DNA from 2 places in the Psychrobacillus sp. NPDC096389 genome. Region 2 is predicted to be linked to the other one. Evidence: a T-box and tRNA genes for the amino acid it is inferred to sense, from the RefSeq annotation. Region 2 holds a T-box; the other holds one or more tRNA genes.
What was found. A T-box is a leader RNA that pairs with one kind of tRNA and senses whether it is charged. The one in region 2 lies ahead of ileS (isoleucine--tRNA ligase), so its partner is inferred to be a tRNA-Ile.
Positions count from the first base shown of each region.

Region 1 (7,314 bases), on a different contig from region 2:
ATTATTAAAGGACATATGATTATTAATGGTGAAACAGTTACAACCATTGATCAAATTGACGTTATAAACCCAGCTACACAAGAAACGATTGGTAGCATACCAAACGGCAACGAAAAAGAGGCCCTATTGGCTACGGACGCTGCCTTTGCAGCATTGGAATCATGGTCTGCATTAACTGCTAGTCAACGTTCTGATTTATTATATAAATGGTTTCATTTAGTTGATCAGAACAAGGAAATTATTGGGGAAATTATGACGAAAGAACAAGGTAAACCATTAGCAGAAGCCATTGGTGAAGTTGATTATGCAAATAGCTTTATTTCCTGGTACGCTGAGGAAGGAAAACGCATTTATGGTCAAACACTCCCTTCTTCTAGCGTGGTTAAGCGCTTACTCGTTACAAAACATCCAGTTGGAGTGATTGCAGCTATTACACCATGGAATTTCCCAGCTGCAATGATTACACGTAAAGTAGCACCGGCACTAGCAGCAGGATGTACAGCAGTAATAAAACCAGCCTCTTTAACACCGTTAACTGCCATAAAATTAATTGAGTTAGCCCATGAAGCAGGGATTCCAAAAGGTGTACTTAATCTAGTAACTGGTAACTCAAGTGCAATCGTTGGAGAATGGATGAATGATAGTAGAATTCGAAAAATTACATTTACCGGTTCTACAGAAGTTGGAAAAAAGTTAATGGCTCAAGCTTCTTATAATGTAAAAAAATTATCACTAGAGCTTGGCGGGCATGCACCTTTTATCATTACAGAAAATGCAAATTTGCAATTAGCTGCTGAACGTTTAATAAAATCGAAGTTTCGAAATGCTGGTCAAACATGCGTATGTGCTAATCGTATTTATGTTCATGAAAGTGTTGAACAGGAATTTACTAATATATTTAAAGATGAAGTACAGAAACTAAAAGTCGGTAATGGTCTGGAAGAGGGTATTCATATTGGACCTTTAATTGACCAACATGCAGTTGATAAAGTGAAATCCCAATTAGAAGATGCTGTGAATAAAGGCGCTAAAATTATTACTGGGGGCGAAGAAATTACAAATTCGAACGGTTTCTTCTTAACACCAACTGTCCTGGTTAATGTAACCGACGATATGGAATGTATGTATGAAGAAACATTTGGACCCCTCGCACCAATTACAACATATAAAACAGTAGAAGAAGTGATTAGCCGAGCAAATGATACGCCATTTGGTTTAGCTGCCTATGTATTTTCTGAAAGGCTTTCAGAAGCAATTCATATTTCTGAGAAATTGGAATATGGAATTGTTGGTCTAAATGATGGTGTGCCTTCGACAGCACAAGCCCCATTTGGTGGATTTAAAGAAAGTGGATTAGGTCGTGAAGGTGGACTTTGGGGGATTGAGGAATTTTTAGAAGTGAAATTCATTTCAATTGGAATGGAATAATTAAAAAACATTTTACGAGGAGTGGATCTATATTAAAGCGCTACAAAAAACAAAACCTGGTGTTGGAAATATTGAAATTGTGACCATTGAAGAACCTGTATGTAAAGCTGACCAAGTGAAAATAGAAGTGGCTTATACCGGAATTTGTGGAACAGATTTGCATATATTCCATGATACATTTAAAAGCTACCCACCAGTCGTTTTAGGTCATGAATGTTCGGGAGTAGTAGTTGAAACTGGTCCCGAAGTAACTAATGTAACTGTTGGCGATCGCGTTGCGGTGTTGGGATCCACTCAGCTTACTTGTGGAACATGTATTCATTGTAAAACGGGTTACTATATGTTTTGTGAACACCGCCGTGGCATGGGACATGGCGTAAATGGGAGTTTTACCAAATATTTAACAATAGAAGAACATGTTGTCTATAAATTACCTGACCATGTATCTCTTCAAGAAGGGGCATTAGCGGAGCCTTTAGCTTGCGGTGTCCAAGCAATTGAAGAACTTACAGATATTAAGAGCGGTGATGTTGTCTTATTATCGGGACCTGGTCCAATTGGGCTTATTTGTCTGTCTTTATTGGCTTTGAAGGGTTGCAAGATACTTGTTACAGGTACAGATGTTGATGTACAACGTCTAGAAATTGCGCAGGAATTAGGCGCAGATAGAGTTATTAATGTTCAACAAGAAAATTTATCAGAGATTGTTGCATTAGAAACAAATGGTTTAGGAGTAGACATTACGGTAGATTGCACGGGTGTACCTGTAGCGATCAATGAATGCTTTAAACAACTAAAAAATCGGGGAAAACATATCCAGGTTGGGATAGCAGGCCAACCCTTTACGATGGATTACGATGTTATCTTATACAAACAATTACAAGTATATGGTTCTCTCGCACATTCCTATGAAACATGGGAAAGAGTAATAAAATTATACGAGCAAAATAAAATTAATTTGAAACCAATTATTACGCATACGATGCTTTTAGAAGAATGGGATTCTGCATTCCAACTATGTGAAGATAAAAAATGCGGTAAAGTTCTACTTAAATATGAAAATCAACCAATATTGGGGTGATACGAATTGAACACATTAGAAATGAAAGTCGCAAATTTAGTAGAAATCTCTAAAGTGGAAGTCGGTTATGAAGAAATCCCTTCTATCTCTCCTAATGAAGTATTAATAAAGATAAATGCCGTTGGTGTTTGCGGATCTGATATTCATTATTATAAACATGGGCATATCGGAAAAAGAACCGTACAATACCCCCACATTCAAGGTCATGAATGTGCAGGAACTATTGTCAAAATTGGTAGCGATGTAACTAAGTTTTCGATTGGTGATAGAGTCGCTGTGGAACCAGGTGTCCCATGTCGAATATGCGAAAAATGCAGAAGTGGGAAATATAACCTTTGTGATAAAGTAATATTTTTATCTACTCCTCCTTATAAAGGAGCATTGCGACAATATATTAGCCATCCAGAAGATTATGTATTTTTGATACCCGATTCTTTAACTTTTGAGGAGGCTACTTTAGCTGAACCTCTCTCTGTAGGTATTCACGCCTTAAATCGTGCAAACTTAAAACCTGGAATGAAAGTCTTAATAATGGGTATGGGACCAGTTGGTTTAATGGCAGTTGCAGCGACAAGTTATTTTAATGCAGAAGAAATAGCAGTAACAGATATTGTCAAACATAAACTAGAAGTAGCAAAAAGTTTGGGGGCTACTCAAACGTTTGAAGTAGCAAAACAAGAAATTGCTGAAAACTATTTTGATCTAGTACTTGAAACTTCAGGAGCAGAACAAGCGCTAGCCACAGCTATTAACTCTCTTAAAAAAGGCGGTAAATTAGTTAGCATTGGGTTTCCACACCACCAAAACGTTACGTTAGATTTAACGACTATGTTACAAAAGGAAATCGATTTGTTAACTGTATATAGATATGCCAATACATTTCCGTTAGCCATAAATATATTAACTGAATTAAAAGATGTTATTGGAAATATTATTACATCTACTTATGTTCTTGATGATATTAGTGTTGCGATGGAAAAGGCTTGTGAAACGCAGTTAGATACGATAAAGGTTATTGTATACCCTCATCTACCTAAAGATGGGCGTTCATTATGAAATTATCAATCTCCATTAAAGGGAAGAGGTTTTTAAATGAAAACTTATAAAATCGCTACAATACCAGGTGATGGTATTGGAAAAGAAGTAGTACCTGAAGCAATGCGAGTACTGGATACTTTAGCGGAATTAGATGGTAATTTAAAATTTGAATGGGAAATACTATCTTGGGGTTGTGATTACTATTTAAAAAATGGCGAGATGATGCCTGAAAATGGTCTCGAAATTCTAAAAAATTTCGACCAAATTTTTCTGGGGTCAGTAGGTATGCCTGAACTAGTTCCTGATCATATTTCACTATGGGGCTTGCTCATAAAAATTAGAAGAGGTCTTAAACAAACTATTAATATCCGCCCTGCTAAATTATTAAAAGGACTTGATTCACCATTAAAAAGCCCTGGAGAATTCGATATTATTGTTGTACGTGAAAATTCTGAAGGGGAATACTCGGATAGCGGTGGTAGAATTCACTCAGATGAGGATGAAATTGCCATTCAAAATGCTATTTTCACTCGAAAAGGCACAGAAAGAGCAATGCGTTACGCATGTGACTTATCTAATCAAAGAAGTAAAAAAGTGACGAGCGCTACAAAATCAAACGGCCTTTCTCATAGTATGCCTTTTTGGGATGATGTTTTCCATGATATCGTAGCTAACTATCCGCAGCTAGATCAAAACAGTGTTCATATCGATGCTATGGCAGCGTATATGATTATGAAGCCTTCTGAGTTTGATGTGATCGTAGCTTCCAATTTGTTCGGTGATATTTTGACAGATATCGGTGGAGCAATTATGGGGAGTATCGGCATTGCGCCAGCAGCCAATCTTAACGTAACTAATGAATTCCCTTCCATGTTTGAACCAGTGCACGGTTCTGCTCCTGATATCGCAGGTTTAGGAGTCGCTAACCCATTAGGTCAAATTTGGACCGGAAAACTAATGTTAGATTATCTAGGCTATGCTAGACTAGGAGATCATTTACTTGAAGCAATAGAATATAGCCTAGTACAAGGCACCAAAACTCGTGATTTAAAAGGTCAAGCTACTACAAAAGAAGTCACTGATACAATCATTCACTATTTGAAAACTAAATTAGAGTAAGTTGATAACTGTTTATTTCTATACTCTGCATACTGTAATATATAAAAAATTGTCGAAGATTGACTTTTCGACAATTTTTTATTTTTAGCTCGTTTTCATAAATGAAATATTGGATAGTCAGGAATGTTCGACTTATTTTAAGAAAATCAAATAGATCTTATTCCTCAAAAAAACACCCCAACCATTTCTGGAAGGAGTGCTCTATAAACCTTGCTATCATAAGCTTTTTAAATAAGCCGCCTTTGCCGTACTTTAAATAAGAAACTTTTAAACCACCACTTCTCAAACGTTATAGAAAATATTGTAAATCATTTAATAATCATTGTTTTAATGGTGTTTATTAGTATGTTTTTATAACGTCTATTATCGCTATATTTAGATTTCAACACGAAGGAATTGATGTAGCTTTGCAAAATGGCACAGTTTTGGGTCGACCAAAGGTTACTGAGTTTTAAGTTGCGTATGCTCAGTGGAAGTCAGGAGATATAAGAGAAGTGAAAGCAAAGCAAGAAATTGGAGTAAAAAATACAACTTTTTATAAACTAGTCAGTGAATATGAAGAAAGCCTGTAATTGTATTTTTTTTAATAGAAGAACTCTAATCATTTAGTATAATAACTAACATTTTCTAAGTATCGATAAGGATGACAAAATCATTTATTGTTACTGCTGTCTTCGGGGTTCGGGACTCGCACCCTATAGTTCATGTGCATGCCTGGCGCACTAAAAAAAGACAATCAAATGAATGATTGTCTTTTTTTCTTTAAAGTTTATTATGACCCCTACGGGATTCGAACCCGTGTTACCGCCGTGAAAGGGCGGTGTCTTAACCGCTTGACCAAGGGGCCTTTATATGGCTCCGAAGGTAGGACTCGAACCTACGACCAATCGATTAACAGTCGATTGCTCTACCACTGAGCTACTTCGGAATAGTGGTGGGCCTAAATGGACTCGAACCATCGACCTCACGCTTATCAGGCGTGCGCTCTAACCAGCTGAGCTATAGGCCCACTATTGGAAGCGGGTGAAGAGAATCGAACTCTCATCATCAGCTTGGAAGGCTGAGGTTTTACCACTAAACTACACCCGCATTACTATGGTGGCTCAGGACGGAATCGAACCGCCGACACAAGGATTTTCAGTCCTTTGCTCTACCGACTGAGCTACTGAGCCAACTTTGATTTGTGCTAAGCTACGAATCTCTCGCTTATCTCAAATTTCGAACTAATAAATAAAATGGCGGTCCCGACCGGGATCGAACCGGCGATCTTCTGCGTGACAGGCAGACATGTTAACCGCTACACCACGGGACCGTTTTGGTTGCGGGATTTGAACCTGTGACCTTCGGGGTATGAACCGAATGCTCTAGCCAGCTGAGCTAAGGCCCCAAATAAATAACTGGTCGGGAAGACAGGATTCGAACCTGCGACCCCTTGGTCCCAAACCAAGTGCTCTACCAAGCTGAGCTACTTCCCGTCATATATTATGGTGCGCTCGGCAGGACTCGAACCTGCAACCTCTTGATTCGTAGTCAAGTGCTCTATCCAATTGAGCTACGAGCGCATATATTTTTTTAAAAAATGGTGCTGAGGACCGGAATAGAACCGGTACTGTAGTCACCTACCCCAGGATTTTAAGTGCTGTGCGTCTGCCAGTTCCGCCACACCCGCATTTATATTACTTACTTAACAAGTGATGAGCCATGTAGGATTCGAACCTACGACCCTCTGATTAAAAGTCAGATGCTCTACCAACTGAGCTAATGGCTCGAAAAATGGTGCCGGAAAAAGGACTTGAACCCTCAACCTACTGATTACAAGTCAGTTGCTCTACCAGTTGAGCTATTCCGGCAATTATAGAATTATGGTGGAGGATGACGGGCTCGAACCGCCGACCCTCTGCTTGTAAGGCAGATGCTCTCCCAGCTGAGCTAATCCTCCTGGGTAAATAATAAATCATAATAAGTAAAGTATTTCTACATCGATTTTTTAATTCAATTCATTGTTAATTTGAACTTTTTTTGATTTATTATATGTATTTATTACAAGCCCAGCGACGTCCTACTCTCGCAGGGGGAAACTCCCAACTACCATCGGCGCTGAAGAGCTTAACTTCCGTGTTCGGTATGGGAACGGGTGTGACCTCTTCGCCATCATCACTAGACAATTTAATGTTCATGTTTGTCAGCCAAACTATTTGTTCTTTTGGCGACTCGAATAATATTACTCTATTATTATCAATATGTCAATACTGAGTTATAAAATTTATTAAAAATACAATGAAGATATGAAGTTTCTGGCAAAAAAACCTATAAGCTACCCATAGTCATCTTTTTCAATAGATAATAAAAGTCGCTACCGATTACTCGGTAACGACTTTTTTATTGTGCCCAGCGACGTCCTACTCTCACAGGGGGAAACCCCCAACTACCATCGGCGCAAAAGAGCTTAACTTCCGTGTTCGGTATGGGAACGGGTGTGACCTCTTTGCCATCATCACTAGACGATGAGTGCTTGTTCACTCAAAACTGGATAAACAGACATTTACTACAATACATACATTTTGGTTAAGTCCTCGATCGATTAGTATTCGTCAGCTGCACGTGTCGCCACGCTTCCACCCCGAACCTATCTACCTCATCGTCTTTGA
Region 1 covers NZ_JBIWFB010000001.1:2-7,315, reverse strand. Annotated here, with positions in the region: gene ACIQ38_RS00095 (NAD-dependent succinate-semialdehyde dehydrogenase) at 1-1,428, shown strand; gene ACIQ38_RS00090 (zinc-dependent alcohol dehydrogenase) at 1,508-2,509, shown strand; gene ACIQ38_RS00085 (NAD(P)-dependent alcohol dehydrogenase) at 2,516-3,565, shown strand; gene ACIQ38_RS00080 (tartrate dehydrogenase) at 3,602-4,666, shown strand; tRNA gene ACIQ38_RS00075 (tRNA-Glu) at 5,442-5,513, opposite strand; tRNA gene ACIQ38_RS00070 (tRNA-Asn) at 5,520-5,594, opposite strand; tRNA gene ACIQ38_RS00065 (tRNA-Ile) at 5,599-5,675, opposite strand; tRNA gene ACIQ38_RS00060 (tRNA-Gly) at 5,685-5,755, opposite strand; tRNA gene ACIQ38_RS00055 (tRNA-Phe) at 5,763-5,838, opposite strand; tRNA gene ACIQ38_RS00050 (tRNA-Asp) at 5,903-5,978, opposite strand; tRNA gene ACIQ38_RS00045 (tRNA-Pro) at 6,065-6,141, opposite strand; tRNA gene ACIQ38_RS00040 (tRNA-Arg) at 6,152-6,228, opposite strand; tRNA gene ACIQ38_RS00035 (tRNA-Leu) at 6,247-6,329, opposite strand; tRNA gene ACIQ38_RS00030 (tRNA-Lys) at 6,362-6,434, opposite strand; tRNA gene ACIQ38_RS00025 (tRNA-Thr) at 6,441-6,516, opposite strand; tRNA gene ACIQ38_RS00020 (tRNA-Val) at 6,530-6,605, opposite strand; rRNA gene rrf (5S ribosomal RNA) at 6,713-6,828, opposite strand; rRNA gene rrf (5S ribosomal RNA) at 7,053-7,168, opposite strand; partial or broken rRNA gene ACIQ38_RS00005 (23S ribosomal RNA) at 7,228-7,314, opposite strand, start outside.
Region 1: it has a tRNA-Ile gene. The T-box ahead of ileS (isoleucine--tRNA ligase) is inferred to sense a tRNA for this amino acid. The anticodon was not compared.

Region 2 (7,314 bases):
CATAAGTATATGTTTCTCTATGCCTACCACCTACTCCAGGATGAGGCTGTTCCATATTCATACTAACACCATCGTTCCTCTTTACGCCAGCCTGTTTCATCTTAGCAGCAGAAGGTATATGATGCGGTGTAATATTATCAAACGCTGTACCTTGTTTTGCAAGTTCCTTAAAAGTCCCTACTTTACCTTCTGTAGGTAAGAGAGGATTATCTATTCCCTTACCAACCTCCCTAGCCTTTTCCGCAGTTTTCACCAAATCATGCCCAGCATCAGCCATTTTAGCAGGTTTAATAAACGTAAATGCTGCCGCAAGCATCCGCTCGTCCATTGTCGAATCTGATCCAAACATCGTAGCAATATCTTCCGTGTAAAAGTTAAACGCAGCTACTGCATAAGGAGCCAGTCCATCCGGAGTTCCTGATCCGTTTCCACCCAAAACTTTTCGCATACCTTCATAGGTGATCATATAATCACCCGTCGCCGGGTCAATAGGTGCATCATTGGATGAATTGCCGATATTAGGGTGCTTGGCTAGTTCGGCGTATAGCGCTTCTAATTGTTCTTCCTCGGTCATTGCCGGCTTATTTAGTTGGTTTTCTAAAACTGGTTTGTTAGGGATAGTTGAAAATGCTAAAATACTTGGACCCCAAAAAGCATTCGGTTTATGAATCAATCCATTTAAACCAAACATAATCCGATTCATGTTTGCTAAAAATGCACGGAGCATCGTTTCTGGTTGAATATCTAAGCCTTCCACATCAGTTAGAGCTCCAAGCGTTACTTTTTGAAGAGCCAAATCTGTCTTTAGTTTATTTTCAGAAGATAGGACTGCCCATCTGTCTGCTTGGAAGTGAATATCCGTAAGCCCCTCTTTAAATAATCCTTCGATATTTGTTATCCATGATTCCATTGTGTGTAAATTATCTTCGATCGACCACAAGGCTTTTGTTTGTGTGGCATCGAATTCATGCAAGCGCGTTACCGTATCGTCACGTTTTATTTTAGCATCACGCACGCCTAGCTGTACCCCGCTATCATCGAGATGGGGCAAACCTACAATATCAGCAACTTGATCCATAATACTATTAGTTTCATTTGTTAAAGTTTCTGTCAGTTGGGCAATTTGTTGCAGCCCTTCTTCCACTTCTCCCACTTGAAATTGCTCCAAAATGTAACCTGCGGGATCTGGCTCAAGTGCATTAAGGGCAGCTTCAATTTGTTTTAAGACAGATGTGAAACGGTTTTGGAATAGCTGGAAAAATTGAAGAAAAGGGATATGGCATTCAGCATAAAACGCTCGAATTGTATTTCCGCCTTCCCCTTTTAGCACTTCCTCCATGGCTACCAATCCATCGACTGATTTTTGGATAGTTTCCATTTCCTTACCTAGCCTGTCGAGCATCGTAATATTTCGATGGATACCATCTTGGAATAAATCGACGTCCAGCACCTTCATAAAGGATGCCTCACTAACCGCCGAGAAGAAATCGCTTTTGCTTGCTTCCAATCATTCCTATTATACAATAATCTCGTGTTGGTAAACATTTCATTCCTCCCTTTGTACTCAAAAAAGTTTAAATATTCATTTTTTGTACGAGTATAAGAAGTTAGAAGTTTCATAGATTTATTAAAATGAATCCGAAGAGATATAAGAATATTCCGTAACCGTTACGAAAGAATCTATTAAGAAGTTTCTAGCTATGAAAAAATTCACAAACTGTCAAGGTAATTAGGCTTAACAATCATTAGATGAATATATAGATTGGCATACAAAACTGGATATTAGCGATTATCCTAATATCCAGTGTTGTATTAGTTATTTACCGGTATTACCTGTATTGAAATGGTTTGACTCGCTATTTGGATTTCTGTTCCTCCGTCTATATCCTCACTAATTAATAAGTTTCGCATTAATAAGTTTTGTTCCAACATATGTTTATAGTTTTCAAAGACAGCTTGTAGTTCTTTATCTGCACTCACCGTAATATCCACACGTAAGTCGATGGGAAGATTTAATTGTTTACGGTATGCTTGTATAGCTCTGATCAACTCTCTTGCCAATCCTTCTTGTAGGAGTTCTTCTGTTAAAGAGATGTTTAAAGTAACGGTATACACTCCATTTGATGCAGAAGCATATCCATCCCTCTCTATTTTTTCAATCTGTACATCCTCTATTGCTATATTGATTTTTTGGTGTTCCATGAAACCGGCTTTCATGAATTGTTGTACTTGCGTTTCACTTAATGATTGAAGCCATGCATTAATGGAATTCGATTGTTTGCCAAACTTGGCTCCGGCTTTTTTGAAATCGAGTTTTACTTTAGTAGAAACAAATTCTCCTTCATTGTCTATCAACTCAAATTTCTTAACATTCAACTCATCTTTTATAATATCTTCGTACAAATTCCAATCCATATCATTATTTGAACTCATAAGCGAGAGGCCCCCTAATGGTTGTTTTACCTTTAAGGAAGTACTATTTCGCACACTTCTTCCTAACTCAACTACTTGTAGGACAGCTGCCATTTCTTTTTCTAGCTTTTCATTTATTAATCGTTCGTCTGCTTTGGGAAAATTGGATAAATGAACACTTTCACCAGTCAAATTCATATACACATCTTCCGCCACAAAAGGAGTTAGTGGTGCTAACAACTGGCTAGTCTTGGTTAACACTTCGTTTAGCGTTTTATATGCAGATGCTTTTTCTGGGTTCATACCACTTGACCAAAATCTATCTCTTGATCGTCTTACATACCAATTACTTACTTGCTCTAACAAATTTGCAATTTCTCTTGCAGCGCTTGTAAATTGATAATCATTTAAACTAGTTCCCACCGCTTTAATGGTGCTATGCAAACGTGATAGTATCCAATCGTCCAACTTATTTTTCTTCGTTTGAACTTCCGCTTTAGGGTTGTAATTATCTAAATTCGTGTACAAGGAATAAAAACTATACACATTGTCTAACGTATCGATCAGTTTGGATTTCGCTTCTTGCACGATACGTTCTGAAAAACGTTTCGTATTCCAAGGTGCACTGTCGACTAATAAGGCCCATCGTAATGCATCAGCTCCGTACTTTTGTATTAACTCTACTGGATCTAACGCATTTCCTTTGCTCTTAGACATTTTTTGACCGTTTTCATCCAATATATGTCCCGTCGATAGTACTCGGTTATAGGGCGCTTTTCCTGTAAATAGAGTGGATACGGCAAGCAAGCTATAAAACCAGCCACGTGTTTGATCAATTCCTTCTATTACTACATCCGCTGGAAATTGTTTTTCAAATAGCTCTTTATTTTCAAATGGAAAATGATATTGGGCAAATGGCATAGAACCACTATCAAACCAAACATCGATGACTTCGGGCGTTCTTATCATCGTCCCACTACATTTAGAACAGAGAAGCTTCACTTGATCGACATAAGGTTTATGCAGTTCGATATCATCTAAAGGATCAAGCGAAAACCGCTTTAAATCTTCTATACTTTTTGGCGCATATTCATGATTACACGCTTCACATTCCCAAATGTTAAGCGGGGTTCCCCAATAACGTTTTCTGCTAATATTCCAATCAACCATTTGCTCTAAAAAATTACCGAATCTTCCGTGCTTAATATGTTCCGGATACCAAGTAACTCCTTCATTATTTTGAATGAACTGTTCTTTCAAAGCAGTTGTTTGGATAAACCAGCTTTCATTTGCATAGTACAAAAGGGGTGAATCGCAACGCCAGCAATGAGGGTAGCTATGTTCGTACTTTTCTTTGCTGAAAAGTAAACCTTTGGCAGCTAGGTAACGAACAATATCTACATCGCAATCCTTGACAAACCGACCTTCAAAACCGATTACTTCTGGCGTATACTTTCCTTTTTCATCCACTACGTTAACAAAAGATAATCCATTTTCTTTTACTACTTTGTAGTCATCTTCCCCATAAGCAGGCGCAATATGAACAATCCCTGTTCCACTCTCTGCAGACACATAGTCAGCAGTCACTACTTTATGTCCGTTTTCTACTTTTACAAAATCAAATAATGGCGTATATGAAATATCTTTCAATTCCGCACCAAGATGGACAGAAAGTATTTCATGTTCCTCCTTTAATACCGAACTAGCCAATGCTTCTGCTATGATGAAAATGTCTTGCCCTTGTTTAGCACGAACGTATTTCAACGAAGGATGGACTGCTAGTGCTACATTTGCTGGTAAAGTCCAAGGCGTTGTCGTCCATCCAAGAAAATATTCATTGTCCCGACCACTTATTTTAAATTTAGCTGTTGCGGATAAATCTTTTACCATTTTATAACCTTGTGACACTTCATGCGAGCTAAGAGAAGTTTGACAGCTAGGACAGTAAGGTGAAACTCTATGACCTTTTTGGAGTAATCCTTTTTCGTGAATAGTACCGAGTATATTCCATTCACTTTCTATATAAGCATTGCTTAACGTTAAATAGGGATCGTCCATATCCACCCAATAACCAAGACTTTCTGTAAACCCTCTCCATTGTTTTTCATAAACAAAAACACTTTCTTTACATTTTTCTATGAATGCCTCTACTCCATACTTTTCAATATCGCCTTTACCGGAAATCCCCAGTTGCTTTTCGACTCCAAGCTCGACCGGTAAACCATGTGTATCCCATCCGGCTTTACGTACTACTTGATGTCCGGTCATTGTTTTGTATCTTGCGACGACATCTTTGATCGTACGTCCTAATGCATGACCAACATGCGGCAAGCCATTAGCAGTCGGCGGTCCTTCATAAAACACAAAAGAAGGGCTTCCTTCCCTATTTTCCACGGATTTTTGAAAAGTTTCATTTATCATCCAATGTCGTCGAACGCGTTCTTCCCGCTTTAAAACAGTTTCTTTATCCTTCCCCATTCGGTATCACTCCTAATTTTGTTAAATAAAACATACAAAAAAACCCGTCCCTGTAAAAAGGGACGGGTTTAACCGCGATACCACCCTAATTCTATTGCAAAATTTTCTTCTGCAATAGCACTTAGCCACGTACGATCATACGCGTTCTTTTTAACGGTAGACACCCGGTCTCACTTACTTTACTTCAGCTCGACTTCTCAGAGAGGATTTTCATACATGAACGGAACACCGGATTTCAGCATACACCGGCTCTCTTTGGAACAGTTTCATCTACTACTTTTTCTCATCAACGAATTTGTATGGTTTTATTATTGAAGAATTTAACACAAGTCTAAATAGTTTGTCAACTTAGTATATGCATGATTGTTAAAATTGATCATTTATGAAATAACTAGAATCAGCTATTATTAATCCATTATAAATATTTATAAGAATTTTTTTCAAATATACCCCTTTTAATATTACCGGCTTATACCCTTTTCCTTTTCCAAAATTTCATTTTATTTCGATAAATAACTTGATTCTAACGTAACGTTAGGTTTTATAATGAATGTAGGAACTGGAAATGAGGGATAATTTTGTATTCAATCGGAAATTTAGCTAAATTGAGCAACTCCACCGTAAGGACTCTTCGTTACTACGATGAAATAGGATTGTTAACTCCTTCCCATTTGAGTGAGGGTGGACATCGATATTACGAGGAAAAGGATGTCATCAAACTGCAATATATAAAGATTTTGAAGGAAATAGGATTTAGTCTAATAACGATACGAGAAATGTTAGAGCATCAGCATTTAAGTCATAAAGATGCGCTGTCCATGCAATTAAAAGTATTGGAACTGGAGAAAGAGCGTATCGAGGAACGCTCACGCTCCATTCGATATTTACTTCAACTAAGTGAATTTGAGGAGCTTGCCAATTGGAAAGATGTATTCGATCGTATTCCTATGAAATCCTCTCCTGCTCCTATAGAAGTATATGAGGGAATTTGGAATAACTATTTTTCAAAAGAAGAAGTTCAACTCTTTAAGGATTTGCCTAAGATTGGGGATGATACCGAAACAATACACATTTATACTACATTAATAAAGGATATTAGACAAAATATCCACATTGATATTACAAGTTCAAAAGCTCAAGATTTGGCAAGTAGATGGATTGATTTACTTGAAAGAGATTTTAAAGGGAATTTTAAATTAGCTGAAAAAGTATGGAATAAACAAAAAGAAGTAAAAGGTGGTATTGGATTTTATCAATTTGATCCAGCTATTGTAAACTTTATAGAAGAGGCAATTGCTCATTATTTAAAAGCAAATTCCCAAGGACAGTAATATGAAAATAAATTATATATTAGTAGAGTTAATTGTATATTTAGGACTTCCTTATGTTATTTGGACACATGGCAGAAGTTTTATCGGTGATTATTATGCGATGTTATTCTCTACAATTCCAGCAATAGTCTACACTATTTATCGATTTATGAAAGATCGTCAATTCAATATGATTGGAGTATTTATTATTTCTTCCCTTTTACTTAGCTCTCTACTTGATTTACTTGCTGGGTCTGCCCTTCAAATGCTATGGAATTCTGTTTTTTTGAGCTATGGATTTACTTTAATCTATATTTTTTCCATGATTATTCAAAAACCATTAGCCATATACCTAGCGGTTGAATTTATGTATTTACAAGGTTATCCGCGAGAAAAAAGTAAAAAGCTTTATTTCATGAAAGGAAATGTGAAGTTATTTCAGTTGGTTACTGCTATTTTTGTTGTTCGGGGTCTAATCATGAACTCCATCATGGTCTGGCTAATTATTAATCACGGTGTGGATGCGTTCATGCATTTAATTATCCTTAGAAAAGCACTTGGATTTGTATTTTCAGGCCTAATATTTATCGGATTCTTGTTTGCTGGAAATAAAGCGATGCAGTTAATAAAGGAGCAAGATATTGGGTGCTCAAAGCCTGTTGAAACAGTGGAAGCCGAGTAAAATGCTAGGCCACTCAAAAGCTACTCATCAGCCCTAAAAAGCTAATGAGTAGCTGCATCACGTATTATTATCAACAAAACATTTATAGAAAGGAACTATAATCGATAGATGTAGGTCTAGGCGCTTCTTCCTCTGCAATATTACTAGTGTTTGTAGTAAAACTTAGTGATAAGATAAAAGCCAATGACAACCATAGAAATACACTTTTCTTTTTCATTTCACAAATCCTCCCATTTCGTAATAAAATTTTGTTTAAACAGAATATGAATTGATTTTTGATAATACAAATCAGCTGCTTTAAACTTACTTTCTTTAAAGTAGTAATTTGCTAGTAAAATGGAATACTTTTGTACATGTCGATCGTCATGGTTCATCTCGAAATGATTTATTGCTTTTTTAAGTACTACTTCCAACTCATCAGATACAGAATGG
Region 2 covers NZ_JBIWFB010000005.1:123,024-130,337, forward strand. Annotated here, with positions in the region: gene ACIQ38_RS13930 (ribonuclease YeeF family protein) at 1-1,456, opposite strand, end outside; gene ileS (isoleucine--tRNA ligase) at 1,813-4,890, opposite strand; T-box leader at 4,946-5,189, opposite strand; gene ACIQ38_RS13940 (MerR family transcriptional regulator) at 5,469-6,221, shown strand; gene ACIQ38_RS13945 (VC0807 family protein) at 6,223-6,882, shown strand; gene ACIQ38_RS13950 (hypothetical protein) at 6,965-7,099, opposite strand; gene ACIQ38_RS13955 (helix-turn-helix domain-containing protein) at 7,101-7,314, opposite strand, start outside.